DNA from 3 places in the Amycolatopsis sp. QT-25 genome. Region 1 is predicted to be linked to each of the others. Evidence: riboswitches for the same ligand, from Rfam matches in the RefSeq annotation. Region 1 holds a riboswitch; each other region holds the start of a gene.
The links. A riboswitch is a leader RNA that binds a small molecule or an ion and turns the genes downstream of it on or off. The one in region 1 is predicted to bind S-adenosylmethionine.
Positions count from the first base shown of each region.

Region 2: it holds a riboswitch for S-adenosylmethionine, as region 1 does, so the genes downstream of both, P3102_RS25785 (aminotransferase class V-fold PLP-dependent enzyme) here and P3102_RS32040 (ATP-binding cassette domain-containing protein) in region 1, are expected to answer to the same signal.
Region 3: it holds a riboswitch for S-adenosylmethionine, as region 1 does, so the genes downstream of both, thrC (threonine synthase) here and P3102_RS32040 (ATP-binding cassette domain-containing protein) in region 1, are expected to answer to the same signal.

Region 1 is NZ_CP120210.1:6,866,106-6,871,301, forward strand. Features, by position in the region: gene P3102_RS32035 (4-(cytidine 5'-diphospho)-2-C-methyl-D-erythritol kinase) at 1-490, opposite strand, end outside; gene P3102_RS32040 (ATP-binding cassette domain-containing protein) at 613-1,623, opposite strand; SAM riboswitch class I at 1,833-1,923, opposite strand; gene rsmA (16S rRNA (adenine(1518)-N(6)/adenine(1519)-N(6))-dimethyltransferase RsmA) at 2,171-3,007, opposite strand; gene P3102_RS32050 (GNAT family protein) at 3,048-3,632, shown strand; gene P3102_RS32055 (DUF222 domain-containing protein) at 3,780-4,802, shown strand; gene P3102_RS32060 (resuscitation-promoting factor) at 4,863-5,196, opposite strand, start outside.
Region 2 is NZ_CP120210.1:5,573,447-5,578,642, reverse strand. Features, by position in the region: gene P3102_RS25795 (potassium/proton antiporter) at 1-1,374, shown strand, start outside; gene P3102_RS25790 (M23 family metallopeptidase) at 1,505-2,185, shown strand; SAM riboswitch class IV at 2,347-2,461, shown strand; gene P3102_RS25785 (aminotransferase class V-fold PLP-dependent enzyme) at 2,494-3,858, shown strand; gene P3102_RS25780 (hypothetical protein) at 3,878-4,519, shown strand; gene lspA (signal peptidase II) at 4,544-5,107, shown strand; gene P3102_RS25770 (RluA family pseudouridine synthase) at 5,104-5,196, shown strand, end outside.
Region 3 is NZ_CP120210.1:2,120,352-2,125,547, reverse strand. Features, by position in the region: gene lepA (translation elongation factor 4) at 1-57, opposite strand, end outside; gene P3102_RS09820 (class I SAM-dependent methyltransferase) at 171-758, shown strand; gene P3102_RS09815 (VOC family protein) at 755-1,129, opposite strand; partial or broken gene P3102_RS09810 (EamA family transporter) at 1,189-1,290, opposite strand; gene rpsT (30S ribosomal protein S20) at 1,599-1,859, shown strand; gene holA (DNA polymerase III subunit delta) at 1,912-2,895, opposite strand; SAM riboswitch class I at 3,031-3,163, shown strand; gene thrC (threonine synthase) at 3,177-4,442, shown strand; gene P3102_RS09790 (ComEC/Rec2 family competence protein) at 4,598-5,196, opposite strand, start outside.

The DNA.
Region 1 (5,196 bases):
GCTCACCTCGGCCGGTGCCCAGCGCCGTTCCGCCGTAGAGAGCGAAAGGAACATCGCTGCCGAGCTTCGCGGCGATACCCGCCAATTCGTCTCGGGAGATGTCGAGCTTCCAGAGCGACGCGAGGCCCACCAGGGTCGCGGCCGCGTCGGCGCTGCCACCGGCCATCCCACCCGCTACCGGGATGCCTTTGCGCAGCACCACTCGGACCTTGGGCTCGCCGTCCGCCTTGCCGACGTGGGCCGCCAATGCCTGCGCCGCCTTCCAGGCGAGGTTGTTGGCCCCTGTCGGCACTGCGCCTTCACCTTCGCCGTACACCTCGACGCCGGGATCTTCAGTGACCGCGACGGTCACCTCATCGGTCAGGGAAAGCGCCTGGAACACGGTCACCAACTCGTGGTAGCCGTCCGGGCGTACGTCACCGACCGACAGGTGCAGGTTGACCTTGGCGGGGACCCTGACGGTCACTGGGGGCGGTACGACGGCGAGCACCAGTCAAGACTACGTGGCCGCTCCCCTTGCGCTGTCAGCAGGAGAAAGGAGAACGGGACGAGTCAGACACGAAACGGGCCGTCCGGACAGGTTTCGTCCTGGGCGGCCCGTTCGCGGGGAAATCAGGCGGCGACGCCCTGCGGTCCGCGGACCGGGTGGGTCACATGGCCGCCGCGTTCGACGATCCAGGCGAGCGCGGCGTCCGCGCGCTCACCGCGCACACCGAGGCGGAACCGGCCGACCGGCGTGTCACCGATCCGGGTCAGGCCGCCGCCGATGGTGGCGAGTTCGACGTCGAAGCGACCGGCGGCTTCCGGCAGCAGCGCACCGACCGAAGCGAAGCCGATGAGCACGACGTCCACCGCTCGATCGTACTTCGACGCCTGCGCCCGTCCGGTCTCGATCGCGGGAAGCAGCGCCTGCGCGGTCCGGCTGTTCGGGTCGGAGACCAGGTCGAGCACGGTTCCCCGTTCGATGATCGCTCCGGCCTCGAGGACCGCGACGTCGTCGCAGACACGGCGGACCACGCCGGCGTCGGGAGTGGTGAGCAACACGGTGACCCCGAGCTCGGCACGCGCCCGGTCGAGCACGGTCAGGACCGCGCCGGACTCCTCGGGCTGCACACCCGCGGTCGGGTCGTCGGCCAGGAGCACGGACGGCCCGGCGGCGAGAGCCTTGGCGATGGCCACCCGGCGCAGCTGCCCCTCGGTCAGGTCGCCCGGCCGCTGGCCGGCCCTGGGACTGAGTCCGACCAGGTCGAGCAGGTTACCGACCCGGGTGCGGCGTTGCGGCCCGTCGAGGCCGAGCTGTTCGAGCGGCGAGGCGATGTTGCCGGCGATGGTGCGCTCGGCGAGCAATTCCGGTTTGGTGCTCACGACACCGACCTGACGGCGGATCTCGCGCAGCCGACGTCCGTCGAGGGTGCCGGTGTTGAGGCCGTCGAGCCGGACGACACCGCGGTCGGGGCGCTCCTGAAGGCCGATGCAACGAGCGAGGGTCGACTTGCCGGAGCCGGCCGGACCCACGACTCCGAAAAGCGAACCGGCTTGGATGTCCACGCTCACGTCGCGCAGGGCGACGACGGGATTTCCGTTGAGGGGAAAGGATTTGGACAGGTTTTCGACAGTGATCACGAAGGGCTCCATGCACATGGGGCGCTGCTTCTTTCGAGCGCGCCAACCGTCACCGAGTAGCCGTCCGGAACGGACGGATTCAGAGATAAGGGAAGAACTCAGGCAGTAACGGTGGAGCGTCGACACGCACTTACCGTGCGGCGACCTTCATCGACGACACGTCGCCTGGTCAGCAGGAGCGGGTGGGTGACCCTGTTCATTCGGCACAGCCTCCATCGGTCCTGGCTGTAGCACCTGCCCTGTGGAGGGTGGTTGCTGCGACGTCGGCGAGCCAGGTCTCTCAGTCGCTCGGGATGGCTCACTGAGTAAAACCGATCCCACTGGATGAAAGCAAGCACGTAGGCGCAGATCACACGTCTGGTCGCGTCCACAATACAGGAACAGTAGTTCATATCATGAGACGCAGAGAGGTGCTCCCGAACTATGGCAGGCGTGCTGCCTGCCAAGACGGCTTTGACTCGGGTAGATCGAGAAGAGGATTTACGCAGCCGTGCTTACCTTGACGAACCCGCGTCCACACCGTGCCGGCCACCCCGGCCGCGGTCGGTCAGACGGCCGCGGCGGCGATCCGAGCGAACTGGTGGACATCCAGCTGCTCGCCGCGGGTCTTGGGGTCGATCCCCGCCTTCTCGAGCAACTCCTCCGCGCGTTCGGCGGAACCGGCCCATGACGCCAATGCGGCACGCAAGGTCTTCCGCCGTTGCGAGAAGGCGGCGTCCACCACCGCGAACAGCCGCTGTCGGTCGACGGACCACACCACTTCACCCCGTTCGAACGCGACCAGGGCGGAGTCCACATTCGGAACCGGCCAGAACACGGTGCGAGGCACCGCGGCGACCTTCCGCGCCTTCCCGTACCACGCGAGTTTGACGCTGGGCACGCCGTAGGTCCGGCTCCCCGGGCCCGCCGCCATTCGGTCCGCGACCTCGGTCTGGACCATTACGAGGCCGCTGGTCAACGACGGCAGCTCGGCGAGCAGGTGAAGCACGACGGGGACCGCGACGTTGTACGGCAAGTTCGCGACGAGCGCGGTCGGCCGTGCGGGGAGATCGTCCGCTGTGATCCGTAAAGCGTCCGCGCCGACGACCTTCAGCCTTTCGGCCCCGCCTCGTTCGGCGACGGTGTTTGGCAGTCGCTTCGCCAACACGGGATCGATCTCCACCGCGACGACCTCGGCACCGGTCGCGAGCAGCCCGAGGGTCAGCGAGCCGAGGCCCGGCCCGACTTCCAGCACGACGTCCCCTTCGCCGATCCCGGAAAGGTCGACGATGCGGCGCACGGTGTTGGGATCGTGCACGAAGTTCTGGCCGAGCTTCTTGGTCGGACGTACGTCCAGCTCGGCCGCAAGCGCCCTGATCTCCGCAGGGCCGAGCAGTTCAGTCACCCGACGATCGTAGTCAGCCGCGGTAAGCCACGATTGGCCGGTGGACGACGTCGTACTCGAAGGTGAGAAAGTCCGGCTGCGCGACTGGGGGCCATCCGATCTCCGATCGCTCGAGGACCTGCTCGATCCCGCGCGGCCTTGGCACCAGACCAACGGGCCCTACTTCGGCGCCCCGACCGCGGCGGCCGCCGAAGCCACGGCGATCGAGCTCACCACAACCACAGCCGAACGGCCCGACCCCCGCGCCAGCCTCGCCGTGTGCGACCAGAGTGACGGCAAGTTGATCGGCCGAGTCAGCTGGTATTGGGAAAGCAGGCAGACCGACTGGCGGCGGATGGGACTGGTCATCTACGACGAGCGGTACTGGGGCGGCGGATTCGGCACCGAAGCCTTGGGACTGTGGACGACTTACCTGTTCTCCCGCACCGACGCACTGCGGCTCGACTTCGCGACGTACTCGGGCAATCCGGGAATGATCGCAGTCGGACGACGGCTGGGTTTCAGCGAAGAAGGCCGGTTCCGACGTGCTCGACGCTGGCCCGGCGGCGTGCACGACGCCGTCGTCTACGGGGTGCTCCGCGAGGAGTGGGAACAGCTGAACCTCTCAGGCAGGCGGCCGACGTGATCCCGCCTCCACCAACCTTGTGGGGTCTTCGAACTGACACGCGTCCCACTCCAGGGTGATACCCGCAGGTCGGCGCACCCGGAGGGTAATGATCATCCACCCGATCGATACCGTGCATTCGTTCGAATTTGCCTCGACAATCGAGGGATGACCAGTACAAACACTTCCCAGGCCTTCCCGCTCAACCTGCCGGAAGGCGACGCCGAACTGCTTCTCGACGAGTTGCAGACACGGCTACGCGAAGGGCGACGTCTGATCGCCGAAGTCGGCCAGATCCTGGCCGAGATCGAGTCACGCGGTGTCCGTGACCTTTACGGATACAACTCGATCGCCGTCTTCTACGAACATGTGGCTCGGGTGCCTCGAGCGGAGGCCCAGAAGGTGACCGCTCGAGCGCTCGCGCTCAACTCGAGACGGGCGCGCGACGGTACGTCGATCGACCCCGTCGCGCCTTTGACCGGTATCGCGGCCTCCGCCGGTGCGCTGGCCGAGGCCGGCATCGACCGGATCGTCACCGTCATGAAACGACTGCCCGACCACGTCACCGCAAGCACGCGGCATGAGGCCGAGAAGGGTCTCGTCGAGCTCGCCGGCGTCGCCAGACCGCGCGACGTCACGGTGGCGGGGACGGAGTTGCTCGCGCGCTTAGACCCGGACGGGAATCCCAAAGAGGATCCCGGTCCCAAGCTTCAGCGAAGCGAGTTCTGGTTGCGGCAGAAACGCACCGGTCGTTGGGATCTGCGTGGCAATCTCGATCCCGAGACAGGCGCCCGCCTGAACGCGCTCATGGTGCCGCGGGCGTATCCGGCTCCGAACGGAGAAGCCGACGACCGCACGCCTGCGGAGAGACGCGGTGACGCTCTCTCGGAGATCGTCGATCTCGCGGAAAGCAGCCCGGATATCCCGTTGCCTCGACAGACGTCGGAGCGGGTCACCGAGGAGTCTCCACTCGCGGAGCCGGTCGGGACACCCGCGAACCGTCCTAAACCGTCCCAGGCACGGTCTCAGGGCTTCCCAAGCCCACACCGTGGCGACGGAGCCGCGCGACCGGGTAATCCGGCCGAACGATCTCGGAACGTGGCCCATATACGGCCTTCGCGATGGTGGACACGGCTGTCGAGACCAAGATCCGGAGGCGCTACGCCGCCACAGGAGCCCTTAACGGCCTGAAGACCACCTTGCGGACGGAACCCACACGATGGCCTTCAGGAAAAGGGAACTATTCGGCGATCAGGCCTTCTTGCCACAGTGCGGCCAAGCGCCGTAGCCACCGCGGTCGTCGCGGAGCTTTTCGGCGACAGCGATCTGCTGGGCCTTGCTGGCCTGGTGCGGGTACGCGGCGTACTTATCGCCACCGTAGGCGTCCCAGGTGCTCTTGTTGAACTGGAGGCCACCGTAGTAGCCGTTGCCGGTGTTGGCGGACCAGTTGCCGGTCGACTCGCACTGCGCGATGCGGTCCCACGCGCCGGCGTCCCCGATGACCGGATCAGCGGGCTTCTTCGTACCGATCTTGACGATCTTGGGCTTGGCCTCGGTGAGGACCTCTTCCGAGACCTTCTCGCGG
Region 2 (5,196 bases), 1.3 Mb from region 1:
TACCTGGGGATGGGGGTCCTGCTCGGCGAAGCCGGGTTCGGCATCCAATACGACAACCCCACACTCACCCAGTCGCTCGGCCTCGCCGCGCTGGTGATGATCCTGTCCGAAGGTGGCCTCACCACCCGCTGGACGACCGTGAAACCGTCGCTGGGCATCGGAATCGCACTGTCCACAGTGGCCGTCGTGGTGAGCATCGCGGTCACCGGCGCGGCCCTGCACTGGTTGCTGGGCCTGGACTGGCGGATGGCGTTGCTGTGGGGCGCGGTGCTGGCCTCGACCGACGCCGCCGCGGTCTTCTCCGTGCTGAGATCGGCGGGGATCGGCAAACGGCTCGTCGGCGCGCTGGAGATCGAGTCGGGGATCAACGACGCCCCGGCCTACATCGCCGTCGTCGTCCTGGCCGAGGGCGCCACCGTCGACTGGTCGCTGCCGCTGCTGGTGGTCTACGAACTGGCCGCCGGCCTGGTGATCGGGCTCGCTTTCGGCTGGGGTGGGGCGTTCGCGCTGCGCCGGGCGGCGCTTCCCGCCACCGGTCTGTATCCGCTGGCCACGGTCGCGGTCTGCGTGGTGGCGTACTCGAGCGGGCAGCTCGCCCACGCGTCGGGCCTGCTCGCCACCTATGTCGCGGCGCTGGTGCTAGGGAACTCGAAACTGCCACACCGGTCGGACACGCTGTCCTTCGCCGAGGGGCTCGGCTGGCTCGCGCAGATCGGGCTGTTCGTACTGCTCGGCCTGTTCGCCTCGCCGAGCAGGATCCTCGAAAGCCTGGTCCAGGGCCTGGTCGCGGGTGCGGTCGTGCTGTTGCTCGCCCGGCCGTTGTCGGTGGTGCTCTCGGCGCTGCCGTTCAAGATCCCTTGGCGAGAACAGGTGTTCCTGTCTTGGGCCGGCTTGCGCGGGGCGGTCCCGATCGTGCTCGCGCTGATCCCCCTGTCGTCCGGGCTGCCCGGTGCGCAGCAACTGGTCGACGCGGTGTTCGTGCTGGTCATCGTGCTGACGCTGCTCCAGGGCGCGACGCTGACCCCGCTCGCGCGCGTGCTCGGACTGGCCCAGCACGCCGAAGCACACGAGATCGACGTCGACTCCGCTCCTCTCGACGAGATGGGTGCGGAACTCCTGCAGGTACGGATCAACGCCGGCTCCAAGATGCACGGCGTGTACCTGGCCGAACTACGGCTGCCGGTGGGGGCGACGATCAGCCTTCTCGTGCGCGACGGCACCGGCTTCACCCCCAACAAGAACACCCGGCTCCAGGAACGGGACCAGCTACTCGTCGTGACCACCGCCGAAGCCCGTGACGCGGCCGAGCGACGCCTGCGGGCCGTCGACCGCGCCGGTCGCCTGGCCAGGTGGAAGGGCGAATCCGGGCAGTAGGTCACGACCGGCACCAGTTGTTCGTCGGGTGATCTCGGGAAATTCTTCCCATCTGTACTCCTTTTGAACTACCTTCCCCGCAACCGACTCCATCGAATGGGTGAGTGTCGCGGGGTAAGGAGTACGCAAAGTGACGAAAATTCCGGTGCGGTTCGCTGGTCTGGGTGTCGCTGCGGCACTCGTCGGCGTGGTTCTCGCGGTACCCGCGGCGGCCGCAGGCGCGTTTCCCACGTTCGGGCTGCCCTTCGGGACGGGCCAGTCGGTGTACTCGGCGGGAATCCACTCGGACAACGGGATCTCCGGCGTGAAGAACGCCATCGACTTCAGCCCCGGCGATCGGATCGTGCGCGCCCCGCTGGCGGGCACGGTCCGGATCCAGCACTGCGACGGCGGCGACTGGGTGACCGTCGACCACGACGGCGGCCGGCGGACCGGGTACTACCACCTGGAGGGCATTTCGGTCACCGACGGCGAGAGGGTCGCCCCTGGCGACGCCCTCGGCCGGACCGGCAACGCGCTGCCCTGCGGGGGCAGCAGCACCGGCGCCCACGTGCACTTCACCCTGTGGACACTGCCCACGGCCGCCGCGCGGAGCGGTGACTCGCGTGACTTCGGTGTCGGCGCGGGCAACTGGAACGGTATGTCCTACGACGAGGTCTCGACCAAGGTCGCGGAGACCTACGGCGAGCCCATCGACGGCAAGACCTTCGGGGGCTGGCAGTTCACCGCGGGCACCGAGCAGTACTCGGGGAGCGCGACCGAGGTGTCCTCCCGAGTGACCAGCCCGCTGCCCGGCCGCTTCCGCGTCTGACCCCCCGCAATTCGGCACCTGCTTGCGTTGGTTCGCGGCCCGGACCAGCGCAATCAGGTGCCGAATTGCGGGTTCTCTCGCTTGCGGAGCACGTGAGCGGCGTCTCAAGATGCGGACGAGGGGTGGCTCGATCGCCCGCCCATCCGCTAACTTCTTCCCTAGGTCACGAGTGTCAGCGTCAAGCCCCGGCTAGCTGACCGGCAACCCTCCTTCCGCGGTGGGGTGCCCCGGGTGAGGACCTGGCCCGTCGCGTGGTGCGGCGGGCAAGCGCGGGATCCTCGTCGGGTCCCCTGGCCCGGAGGATGACGATGACTCTCGCTCTCGAACGCACGAACACCCCCGCCGCTGTCGTGGAAACCGTTGCCACGTACGAAATCCCGACGGTCGCGTGCGCCGGTCTGCGGGTCCCGCTGGTGACCGGCGGCGACATCGGGTACGCCAACCTCGATCACGCGGCGAGCGCTCCCTGTCTGGACGAGGTGCGTGCCGCGGTCGACGAATTCCTGCCCTGGTACGCCAGCGTGCACCGCGGCGCCGGGTTCGCTTCGCAGATCTCCACCAGGCTTTACGAGCGCACGCGCGGAATCCTGCGGGACTTCGTGGCCGCGCGGTCGACCGACGCCGTCGTGTTCACCCGCAACACCACCGATTCCTTCAACCTTCTCGCGCGCAGCTTGCCGAAGCACACGTCGGTCGTGGTGTTCGACACCGAGCACCACGCCGCGCTGCTGCCGTGGAAGGGCCTGAACGTCCGCCGCGTCCAGACCCCTCGTACCCGGCTCGCCGCGGTGGCCGCCGTGGACGAAGCGCTCGCGGACTGCCCGCAGGGCCCGCGGCTGGTCGTCGTCACCGGCGCGTCCAACGTGACCGGGGAACTGTTGCCGGTCAAGAAGATCGCCACCGTCGCGCGCCGGCACGGTGCCCGCATCGCGCTCGACGCGGCGCAGCTCGCGCCGCATCGCAGGGTCTCCGTGCGCGAACTGGACGTCGACTACGTCGCGCTGTCGGGCCACAAGCTGTACGCGCCTTTCGGTGCCGGAGCGCTGATCGGCCGCGCGGACTGGCTGCGCGCCGCCCAGCCGTACCTCGCCGGTGGCGGAGCGACGAAACTGGTCAACCGTGACTCCGAAAACCTTGGTGTGGTCTGGAATTCCGGGCCCGAGCGGCACGAAGCCGGTTCTCCCAACACCGTCGGCGTCTACGCGCTCGGTGTCGCCTGCCGGGCGCTGGCCGGGAACTGGGACACGATCGTCGCCCACGAGGACGAACTGCTGGCGCGGCTGCGTCGCGGTCTGGCCGCCGTTCCCGGACTCGCCGAGCTGCGGCTGTTCGACGCGCCGGTCGACCGGGTCGGCACGCTCAGCTTCGTCGTCGACGGCTTCGACCCGGGCTGGCTCGCCGCGGTCCTTTCGGCGGAGTACGGCATCGGCGTGCGGGACGGCGCGTTCTGCGCGCACATCGCCACCAAACGGCTGATCTCCGCCGCCGGTTCGACCGGGCAGCAGGCCGTCCGGGTCAGCCTCGGCCTCGGCAGCACCACCGAGCACGTGGACCGGCTCGTGCTGGCGCTGCGCCAGATCGTCGCCCGCGGCGCCCGCTGGCAGTACGAGAAGCCCGAGGGCCGCTGGGTGCCGGAGAACGATCCGCGGGAACTGCCCCCGTTCTGCGCCTGACCCACTAGCCTCACCCCGCATGGGGAACGAGCGACCGCGTTACTGGTTTCCGCTGGCGTTGCTGGGATTCGCCCAGCTGACGGTGGTGGCCTTGTCCTTCGGTGGAAGATGGTCCGGGGGCTGGTTCGCCTACGCGCCCGCCGGTGAACAGCGGTTCCTGACGCAGGATCTGTATGGCGTCGGGTCCGGCGAGGTCTTCGCCTCCTTTCGCGGTGTGGAGATGAGCCGTGAAAACGCGGCCGCGCTGGACCTGCCGCTCTCCGGCGTCGGCCGGAACGACGGCTGGTTGTTCGCCGTGCTCGCCGTCTATCTCGGCACGGTGGTGTTCTACACCTTCCGGGCGAAGACCGTGCGGTGGTGGAAGGTCGCCGCGATCGCGTTCGGCGGACTGGTCGGCATCGTGCTCGCGGATCTGGTCGGCTACTGGGAACTCGACATGGACGGCGACGCGCGGAGCGCGGTCCTGCTGACCCTCGGCCTGGCCGGGCTCGCCTGGCTGGAGCGCAGCGTGCTGGTGCTCGTCGTGGCCGCGGCGTTCGTGCTCTGCGCGGTCGTGCTCGCGCGAGGACAGCTCGCGTTGGTGCTTTCGTCGCTGGTCGCGCTCGCCGGTGCGTTCGCGGCCCTGCTGAGCAGGCCGAAGACGGCCGCCGAGGAGGCCTGAGCACACTCAGTGGACAATGGGGGCGTGAGTACAGAGCCCGAAACCGCGCCACCGTCGCCGCCGCTGCCCAAGAAGCGCGTCGCCGTGGTGTTCGCCGTCGCCGCGGTGCTGTGGGGGATCGACCTCCTCACCAAGCAGATCGCCGTGTCCACGCTCGAGGGCAGGCAGCCGGTCGAGTTCCTCGGCGGGCTGGTGTACTTCCAGTTGGTGCGCAACCCCGGTGCCGCCTTCTCGATGGCGACCGGGCTGACCTGGGTGCTCGCGCTGGTCGCGATGGCCGTCGTGATCGCCATCGTCTGGCTGTCCCGGCGGCTGCGTTCGGTCGGCTGGGCGATCGGCCTCGGCCTGGTGCTGGCCGGTGCGCTCGGCAACCTCACCGACCGGATCTTCCGCGCGCCGGGCCCGCTGCGGGGACACGTGGTCGACATGATCTCCGCGTTCGCGCCGAACGGGCAGGGCTGGGCGATCTTCAACGTCGCCGACTCCGCGATCTGTGTCGGTGGCGTGCTCATCGTGATCCTTTCCCTGCTGGGCAAGGACTACGACGGAACATCGACAAAAGACAAGAAGAAAGCGGCGAGCGAATGAGCGCGCGGATGTTGCCCGTTCCCGACGGGCTCGACGGCATGCGCGTCGACGCGGGGCTGGCGAAACTACTGGGACTTTCCCGCACGATC
Region 3 (5,196 bases), 3.3 Mb from region 1:
GCAGAAGTTCCGGATGAGCTCCGGGGGCGTGAAGGTCGTGTCGGCGAACGTCGTCAACGGGTTTCCTCGCGAAGGTCGGGGTGTGCCACCTCTATGGTCCCATGCCGCTCCGGGTGCGAGTGGGGGTCATCCCCGATGCGGCCCGTGGTGAGCTGTGGTGCCCTCGAAGTATGAGTACCTCACTGTCCCAGATGCTCGATCGCACGTTCGGCCATCCCAGGGGTCTGCTCGGCCGGTTCGGTGGCCTGGCGATGGCGCACGGCAACGCCGCCACCGAACTTCGCGTCGTGGAACTGGCGTCGATCGAGTCCGGCGAAACCGCACTGATCGTCGGGCCCGGCCCGGGGGTCGGCCTCCAGGCCGCCGCCGAACGCGCGGGCCGCGCGATCGGCGTCGACCCCTCCCCGGAGATGCTCGCTCGCTCCCGCCGCCGCTGCGGCGGCAAGGTAGAGCTACGGCGCGGCGCCGCGGACTCCACCGGTGAGCCCGAGGAGAGCGTCGACGTGGTCCTGAGCGTGAACAACGTGCAGCTGTGGGAGGACCGGGCGGCCGGTTTCGCCGAGCTGTTCCGCGTGCTGCGGCCCGGCGGCAGGCTGCTGCTGTCTTCACACGAGAAGTGGCTGCCGGTGTCCCGGCACGAACTGGCCGACGAAGCGACCGCCGCCGGCTTCACCGACCTGCAGACCTGGACCTGGGACCCGCCCGGCTTCGGCGCCTCACTCGCCGCTCAGCTGCGCGCGATCAAGCCGCGGCCCTAACGCGGGTCGGTGCGCAACGGATGCTCACGCGGCACCTCGACCAACACGATCCTGGTGCCGTCCGGATCGGCGATCCACGCTTCGTCCAGTCCCCAGGGTTCACGACGCGCTTCGCGGACCGGTTCCAGGCCCTTTGCCAAGAGCTCCTCGAGCGCGGCGGGCAGATCCCGGACTTGGAGCCACAAGGCGACATCAGAGGTCGGTCCCGTCTCCCCGGTACCGACGATCTCGATCGACCCGTTCCCGGCGAAGAACACCGTCCCGCCGGGGAACTCCTTGTCGATCGCCAAGCCCAGGGTGTCCCGGTAGAACGCCGTCGACACCTCGAGATCCTTCGGGTGGATCAGCACCCTGCTGCTCAGCACGTCCATGCTCCCATCCCTACCGGATGGGTTCAGGCCATCGCAATCGCGGTGATCCCCGCCAGGACCAGCCAGGCGGCGAGGCCGCCCAAGACGATGCTCAGCTCCCGCGCGAGTGCGACGAGGCTCACCGGGGCGATCCGCAGAGCGTAGAGGACCAGCAGTAACGCGGAAATCGCGGAGAAAGAACGGCGGCGTTCCCCGCCCCGCCAATGGTGCCGCTCGGAGCTGTCCCTGTGCCCTGATCGTGTGTTTCGCCGAACGGACAGGCGGCGGAACCCTGGGCATTACGATCTTCGTCGTACTGTAACGGCGCCTCCCCAGGCGGCCGCGAGCGGCCCCGGGGTGGCTGTTAAACTTGCTTTTCACCGTCGTGTGGCATTCCGTTCTGGAGGAAACCCGCGCCGCTCTCACGAGCACGCAGGGCCGGTCACAGCGCGGCGGCGAAACCACCGAGAGATGCAAGAGGAGCGCCCCCGTGGCCAACATCAAGTCGCAGATCAAGCGCATCACCACCAACGAGAAGGCGCGTCAGCGCAACCAGGCGATCCGGTCCTCGGTGAAGACCGCGATCCGCAAGTTCCGCGAGGCCGCCGACGCCGGCGACAAGGCCAAGGCCCTGGAGCTGCAGAAGGACGCGGCCAAGAAGCTGGACAAGGCCGTGACCAAGGGCGTTCTCCACGCCAACCAGGCCGCCAACAAGAAGTCCGCGCTCGCGAAGCGCGCGAACTCTCTCTGATTCGGCTTTCAACGGGCCCCGGCGACTCGCGTCGCCGGGGCCCGTTGCCATTTCAGCGGCCTGTGCCGTGGGCGTCGACGACCTGCAGGACGGCGCGTTCCAACGCGTACTCCGGGTTGGCCGCGACTCCCTTGACCTCGGCGTTGAGCCGGGCGACCACCCGCATCGCGGTGGCGAGACCGTCCTGACCCCAGCCTCGGGCCTGCCCCTGGGCTTTGCGCACCTTCCACGGCGGCATTCCCAGCTCGCCCGCCATCTGGTTCGGGTTCCCGCGACCGGCGCCGGACACCCGCGCGATCGTCCGGACCGCGTCCGCGAGCGCGTCGGCGACCAGCACGTGCGGCACGCCCAGTTGCATCGCCCAGCGCAGCGACTCGAGCGCCGCGACCTTGTCACCGGCGACGGCCTTCTCGGCGACGGCGAATCCGTTCACATCCGCGCGACCCCGGTGGTAGCGGCGGACCGCCTGCTCGTCGACCGTTCCGCCCGCGTCCGCGACGAGCTGGGTCGCGGCTGAGGACAACTCACGCAGATCCGAGCCGACGGCGTCGATCAGCGCGAGCACGGCAGCACCGTCGATCTTCCCGCCGACCCGGCGGACCTCGTTGCGGACAAAGGATTCCCGTTCAGCGGCCTTCGTCAGTTTCGGGCACTCGACGACCTCCGCCCCAGCCTTCTTCAACGCCTCGGGGAGCGCCTTCGCCGCCTTGCTGCGACCACCTCCGCTGTGCACGACGACGAGCACGATGCCGTCGGCGGGTGCCTTGACGTAGGCCATCACCCCGTCGGCGAGCTCCTGCGAAATGTCGTGCGCCGATTCGAGGACGATCACCCTTCCTTCGGCGAACAGCGAAGGGCTGACCATCTCCGCGAGCGCCGGCACTGTGAGGTCCGACACCCGGATCCGGGTGAGATCCGCCGTCGGATCGGCCGCTTTGGCCGCGTCCGAAGCGCTGCGGACCGCGCGTTCGATCAGCAGCTCTTCCTCACCGAGAACCAGGACCAGCGGCGATGGGGCGGCAGCTTGCGTCGTCACGGTGACGATCCTGCCACTCGTCCGCTCGTGTGCTTTGTCCGGTGATGAGTTCCGGGCACGGTGGCCTCACCTGAGCCTCATGTCGTACGGTGTTGGCGAGGCGACGCGACGACACGCGTGCCGACAATCGAATACCGCTCATCCAGAGGGGCAGAGGGAACGGCCCGACGAAGCCCCGGCAACCGGCGTCAGCCTGTCATTCCGCGATCGCGGGATAGCTGACGAACACGGTGCCAATTCCGGCCCGCCACGGCGGGGCAGATGAGGAAAGGACCCTCGCGATGACCGCAACCCTCGGCACGACCTCCACCACCAAGACCCCGGATCTCGGACCGGCCGTCGAACTGGTGTCGAAGGAAGAGGGACACCGGCAGCCGCTCGCCCCTGAATTCGTTTCCGCCGAGGACTTTTCGCCGCTCGAGGTCGCCTACGACTTCGGCCGCGTGCGCCGCGAGGACATCGAAGCCGGACCGAAGAACATCTGGCGCTACAAGAAACTCCTTCCCGTTCCGTCGAACGTCGAAGAGATCCCCAACACCGAACCCGGCGCCACCCGGCTCATCCAGGCCGACAGGCTCGCGAAAGCCTTGGGTGTCAAGAAGGTCTGGGTCAAGGACGACACCGGCAACCCGACGCACTCGTTCAAGGACCGCGTGGTGGCCGTCGCACTGGCCGCCGCGCGCGAATTCGGCTTCGACGTGCTCGCCTGTCCGTCGACCGGCAACCTGGCCAACGCCGTCGCCGCCGCGGCGGCCCGCGCCGGCTGGCGGTCGGTCGTGCTGATCCCGAAAACCCTCGAGCGCGCCAAGATCCTCACCACCGCCGTGTACGACGGCGACCTGATCGCGGTCGACGGCAACTACGACGACGTGAACCGGCTCGCCACCCAGCTCGCCGCCGAGCAGGAGAGCTGGGCGTTCGTCAACGTGAACGTCCGGCCCTACTACTCCGAAGGCTCCAAGACGCTGGCCTTCGAGGTCGCCGAACAGCTCGGCTGGCGGCTTCCCTCCCAGATCGTGGTGCCGATCGCCTCCGGTTCCCAGCTCACCAAGGTGGACAAGGGTTTCCGCGAGTTCGGGCAGCTCGGCCTCGTCGACGAGACGCCGTACAAGGTGTTCGGCGCGCAGGCCACCGGCTGCTCCCCCGTCTCGGCGGCCTTCCGCGCGGGCCACGACGTCGTCCAGCCGGTCAAGCCGGACACGATCGCCCGGTCGCTCGCCATCGGGAACCCGGCCGACGGTCCCTACGTCCTCGACGTGGTCAACCGCACCGGCGGCGCGATCGAAGACGTCACCGACGAAGAGGTCGTCGAGGGCATCCGCCTGCTCGCCCGCACCGAGGGCGTCTTCACCGAGACCGCCGGTGGAGTCACCGTCGCGACGGCCAAGAAGCTCATCGAGACCGGCAAGCTCAACCCGGACGAGGAGATTGTCCTGTTGATCACCGGTGACGGCCTCAAGACCCTCGACGCCGTCGAGGACAAGATCGGCCCGAAGGCCACCGTCAGCGCCTCGGCCGACGCGGTCCGCGAAGCACTCGGCATCTGATACCTGGGGACGGAGTTGGGAACGGGTTCGCGAGGCGGACATAACGCGTGAACCCGCCCTGTCCGCCACAGGACGTGTTGTACCAGGTCACATCCTGCCGACGTCGATCGCGGCGCGGGTTCACCGACAGGCGCTGAGTTCCCGCCCGGCCCGCCTCAAGAACGAGGCGGGCCGCGGGGCTCACCCCGGCGCAGCAAGGCAAGTCCCCGCGCGTCGGCGACGACCGCGGTGTCGCCGTCGGTGTCCGTTCTGGCGATCGAAGCACCCACGGCGGTCAGGTTGTCCAAAGTGGACTTGTTCGGATGGCCGTAGGTGTTCCCGGCGCCGACACTCACCAACGCCACCCTCGGCGCGACGGCGTTGAGGAAATCCGGTGCCGTGTAACGGCTTCCGTGATGCGGGACCTTCAGGATCTCGGCATGCAGATCGGCACCTTCGGCCATCAGGTCGGCCTGTGCGGCGAGCTCGACATCGCCCGTCAGCAGTAGCCTGCCCGCCGGGGTCCCGGCCCGCAGGACGACCGATCCGTTGTTGATCACCGTGCCGTCCTGTTCGAGGGCCGATCGCCGCGTGACATACCGGGGTCCCAGCACGTCCAGCGACAGCCCCGGCCAATCGAGCCGCTGCCCGATCCCCAGTTCCAACAAGGGAATCCCGCGGCGTGCGGTCTCGTCCGCGACCTGCTGCCACGCCCAGGCGGGAGCCCGGCCCGGGCCGACGGCGACCGCACCGACCGACCGGCCCTCGAAGACGG